One region of the Paenibacillus sp. KN14-4R genome, then DNA from elsewhere that is predicted to be linked to it. Evidence: riboswitches for the same ligand, from Rfam matches in the RefSeq annotation. Region 1 holds a riboswitch; the other holds the start of a gene.
The links. A riboswitch is a leader RNA that binds a small molecule or an ion and turns the genes downstream of it on or off. The one in region 1 is predicted to bind cyclic di-GMP.
Positions count from the first base shown of each region.

Region 1 (2,482 bases):
AATCTTTTGTCGTCGAAAGAACTTCGGTATATGCGGACAGGTTTGTTTTTGCAAAGATTTCAGACATTGATGAATTTGTTACACAGACATTCGGCTCGATAATAAGCTCCGTCAGAAAGGTCTCCAGTGCTGCAATTGCCGTTGCGCTCATTATAACGGTACTGGTTACACTGTTGTTTATGAAAATGCTTGTCGCAAAAGACAGATATTCCATTGCCGTCATGAAAGCGTTTGGTTTTACAAACTCGGATATTAAGGCGCAGTATGTTTCGCGTTCGGTATTCGTTCTGATTGTCGGAATTGTTCTCGGCACGCTTCTGGCTAACACTCTCGGAGAGATGCTTGCGGGTGCGGTGATCTCCTCCTTTGGAGCGTCGACGTTTAAGTTTGCGGTCAATCCGCTTTCGGCGTATCTGTTTAGTCCGCTAATGATGATAGGTTCGGTACTTATCGCAACAATAATCGGCACATCGGGCGCGGGACAAATAAAAATTTCTGAAAATATAAAGGAGTAGGCATATGAAGAAGATTATTATCGGTGATCATATTGTAAAATCTTTCGGCGAGGGCGATGAAAAGCGCAATATTCTCGATGGAGTGTCTGCCTACATAGACGAGGGCGAGTTCGTTGCGGTTATGGGACCTTCGGGGTCGGGAAAATCAACGCTGATGTTTGCGCTAAGCGGAACGGATGGCGTTAATGACGGAAAGGTCGTTTTTGACGGTAGGGATTTATCGGCGGTCGGGGAGAATGAGCTTTCAGATATACGCAGAATAAAAATGGGATTTATTTTCCAACAGCCGACTATGCTTAAAAATCTGAATATTATCGACAACATCATTCTTCCGTCCATGCGGGGCAGCAGAAAAAACGCTGCAAAAATTACGGAAAAAGCAAGAGTTCTTATGAAAAGGGTAGGCATTGCGGAGCTTGAAAAGCGCGACATTACACAGGTTTCGGGAGGTCAGCTTCAGCGTGCGGGAATATGTCGAGCGCTTATGAACAGCCCCGAAATCATCTTCGGCGACGAGCCGACGGGTTCGCTCAACTCAAAATCTGCGCAGGAGATTATGGACATATTTTCCGATATCAACACGAAAGGTACTGCAGTTATGCTTGTAACTCACGACGCCAAGGTTGCGGCGCGGACGGAGCGTATTATGTTTATGCGCGACGGAACAATCGTAAGTGAGCTGAAGCTTCCGAAGTTTGACGGGGCGGATATGGATGGCAGGGTCGAGAAAGTAACGGTGAAAATGAGAGAAATAGGAATATGATATTAATTGTTAAGTGATACTCTGGCTATTGTTTCATTAGCAGAGGGGTGTCTCGTTCTGAAAAACTTTCACTTTTTTTATTTTCAAAAATTGACATTCATATATGCATGGTATATATTGGTCTATACCAATAAGCCATTAGGTCATAACTAAGGACAAATACATAAATATGGCACACTAATCGAAAGGTTAGGTCGCAAAGCTTTGGAATCTAAGAGTTACTGACTTATGATCGTCCGGCTGCAATTAACATTGTTAATGCAGTCTGGCGTTTTTTTGCGTTTAGGGGAGGTGAAAGGGTAGATGAATAAAAAAATCACGGCCATCCTGCTTATCGTTACTGGAATCGTGCTCATGGTATTTCCAAAAATGACGGAGATGTATCGTGATTATCAGCAACAACAGCTGCTCAAGGAATGGCAGGCGAGTCTTCATAACATTGACATCACGGAAGAACCTGTGGAGCAAGCACAGAAAGGCGTGAACCTCACATCTACCCTTCCCGCGGTTCGAGGCAGCGAAGACCATAAAGCCTTCAAAGAGGATGGGATTACAGAAGGAATTCTAACGATCGACAAAATAGATTTAGAGCTTCCCATTCTTCACGAAGCAACGCAAGAGAACATGAGAAAGACTGTCGCCAGTGTTGTGAATACGGGCAATGTGGGTGAAGTTGGGAATTATGCCATAGCCGGCCATCGAAGTCGGACGTATGGAAGGAATTTTAATAGGTTGGATGAACTGACTTTGGGGGATCAAATCAAGGTTAATAATGGAAGAGGACAGTTCGAATACACCGTAACGGAAAAGTTACGTGTCAAGCCAGATGAGGTGTGGGTACTTAAACCCGACGGCAAGGATAAGGAATTTACACTTATTACTTGTGATCCAATAATAAACCCTACCCATCGACTGATTATTAAAGGGAAAATAATAGAGTAGCCCAAATGCTACCTGATATAAAAAGGAAAATTAGGAGGAAACAGCATGAGCAGGCAGTCAAAAAGAGTATTTTCAATGTTTTTAACCATTATGATCTTTATGTTTACTATAGGTCAGAGTCTTGTACCTGTAATAGCAAATGCACAAGAATTGAATACAACCGGACTTGTTGATAGTTTCATGATTGACAAAACAAAATTGAATTACGGTGAACAGACTCAAATCACAGTGAATTTCAGTGATAAATCTGGAAATAAAATGA
Region 1 covers NZ_CP197466.1:3,795,428-3,797,909, reverse strand. Annotated here, with positions in the region: gene ACSBOP_RS18700 (ABC transporter permease) at 1-515, shown strand, start outside; gene ACSBOP_RS18695 (ABC transporter ATP-binding protein) at 520-1,278, shown strand; cyclic di-GMP riboswitch class I at 1,440-1,526, shown strand; gene ACSBOP_RS18690 (class D sortase) at 1,582-2,220, shown strand; gene ACSBOP_RS18685 (Cna B-type domain-containing protein) at 2,266-2,482, shown strand, end outside.

Region 2 (2,482 bases), 530 kb from region 1:
GGAAGCATCTTTTTCATCGGGGATCACTATAACGCAGATCGTAATATGAACCGCTGGGATGGGAATGAATCGTTTAACGGTTACCGTAGAGGAGCGTGGAACGATCCAACCAAAGGTATGAATGCAGGTGAAAAAGCATCAGCAGCTATGCAAGACGTACAAAGCTCAGATTGGCTCGGGCAGAATTTTGGCATTCGTTTTCGCTACAATGCTCTTGGTGATATTACAACACCTTCTATCGTTGAGAAGCCTGCACAGGCTTTCGGAATTACGAAAGGTGTCCAAACGGTTGAGATGCATGCGGGCAGCACGCTTGCTATCCTTGATCCGAATAAAGCCAAAGGAATTGTCTATTTACCAAAGACGACATCGGTATGGGGGAATAAAGTAGATAAAGGCAATTATGCAGGCGGTGGAATTGAAGAAGGCCCATATGTTGCAGTGGCAAAAGTCGGTTTAGGAAAAGCGGCTTTTATCGGAGACTCCTCTGCGGTTGAAGATGCCACACCGAAGTATAAAGACGAGCGTAATGGAAAAGTCAAAACGACATACGATGGATTTAAGGAAGGCGATGACGGGGTTCTACTCATTAATCTCATGAACTGGCTCGGTAAACATGAAACGTACAAGAGCTTCGATCAAGTGCAAGGTCTAGAGCTGAGCCTAGAAACAAAGCTTATTACTGCAGGACCTGAGAATGAAATTCCTCAGAATTCAATCGAACCGAAAAATGAGCCATGGTCACAACCGTCGGGCGGATATAAATGGTATGATCCATCCACATTTGCAAATGGGGCTTATGGGAAGTAACTTATATATCTTGTAAAAATGACACCCTTCGACTCGTTGGAGTTGAAGGGTGTTTATTTGTCAAAATCGAAAATAAGGTGTTGACAAAATACTACTTAAAAAATATAGTAGAGAATAGGTTGGCAATACTTGTAAAACTATGAACAAAATATTAAATATGGCACACTAATTCGAAAGATTAGGTCGCAAAGCCAGGAGTCTAAGGGTCAATTGACTAATGATCGTCCGGTTGCATTTAACGAACTTTTATGTTGATGCAGCGGGGCTTTTTTATTTTGTTAGTCCATGAATTCACAACTGAATAGGCACACTAACTCGAAAGATTAGGTCGCAAAGCCAGGAGTCTAAAAGTCAATTGACTAATGATCGTCCGGTTGCAAATAACATCATGTTATTGCAATCGGATTTTTTTGTTTGTAAAAAGATTATTTCGATTTATTAAAGGAGTGGAAACAAAGCAATGAAACTAGTATTTAAGCGATTAGTAACTTGGTTATGCACGGTTGCAATTCTATTGGGACTTTTACCAGGGACACTTTCTCAAAGTTATGCAGAGACTGCACCTAGTAACGGTCCTATCTGGCCTAATCCAGGAGCAATTAACCTGACGAAAAAAGCAGAGCCAACTTCAATTAAAGACGAATGGAAAGTCACACTTACAGCTGAGGGGAAAAATTTAAAGATTGGCTCAGACGTTGTGATTGTAATCGATCGGTCTGGAAGTATGGAAGGCACACGCATGGATAACGCAAAAAAAGCTGCTAACAAATTTGTGGATCTGTTGTTGGGTAAAGGATCGATTTCGAATGTTGCAGTAGTATCATTTTCAGGGAATGTAGAAGATGTATCTGGTTTTGTTGGTGCATCAGGAGCTGAAGGTTTAAAAAAACAAATTAATAAAATAGAAGCTGAAGGCGGCACAAACATCCAAGCAGGAATAAAACGTGCGAATGAGTTGCTTTCAAAAAGTAGTGCTAAAAATAAAGCGATTGTACTTTTAAGTGATGGTGAACCAACGTATAGCTACCAAGCAAGTAAAGCTGCTGACTACACACAATGGATCGGTAGTAAACATAATTTTATATTGTCTAATTTTAATTACAAAAACAAAATTGGTACAGGTAAAAGTTATTCGACATCTGGATACAGCATTATAAAGAAGCCTGGATATTGGGATAATTCAGGCTGGTGGCCAGTATGGGTTCCTGATGAAAAATATGAAATTAAAGATCATGGAATTGGAACGATATCAGAAGCTAAAATGGTAAAAGATTCGAAAATAAAAATCTATACAGTAGGTCTTGAAGTAAATGGAAATGAGGACGCTACTTATGTATTAAAGAATGTTCAAAGTGATGGTTACTATCCATCCAATAGCTCGGAATTAGATAAAGTATTTACCGAACTAGCAGGTAAAAGCGTATATGCAGCAGCTGATGCAGTCGTTGTTGATCCAATGGGGGAATTCTTCAATCTGAAGTTGCAGGGTAAAGAACTTACCGCATCCGATTATACAACTTCACAAGGAACACTAGTGTGGGACGCATCGAAAGAAACATTTACATGGAAAGTCGGAAACATAATTGAAGGCGCACCAGCGCAGTTAACTTATACAGTAAAAATGGATCCAAAGAAAAATCCTGAATCAGGTAAGTTGTATCCAACTAATGGA
Region 2 covers NZ_CP197466.1:3,267,807-3,270,288, reverse strand. Annotated here, with positions in the region: partial or broken gene ACSBOP_RS16035 (DNA-binding protein) at 1-804, shown strand, start outside; cyclic di-GMP riboswitch class I at 960-1,047, shown strand; cyclic di-GMP riboswitch class I at 1,105-1,192, shown strand; gene ACSBOP_RS16030 (MucBP domain-containing protein) at 1,271-2,482, shown strand, end outside.
Region 2: another riboswitch for cyclic di-GMP. It lies ahead of ACSBOP_RS16030 (MucBP domain-containing protein); the one in region 1 lies ahead of ACSBOP_RS18690 (class D sortase).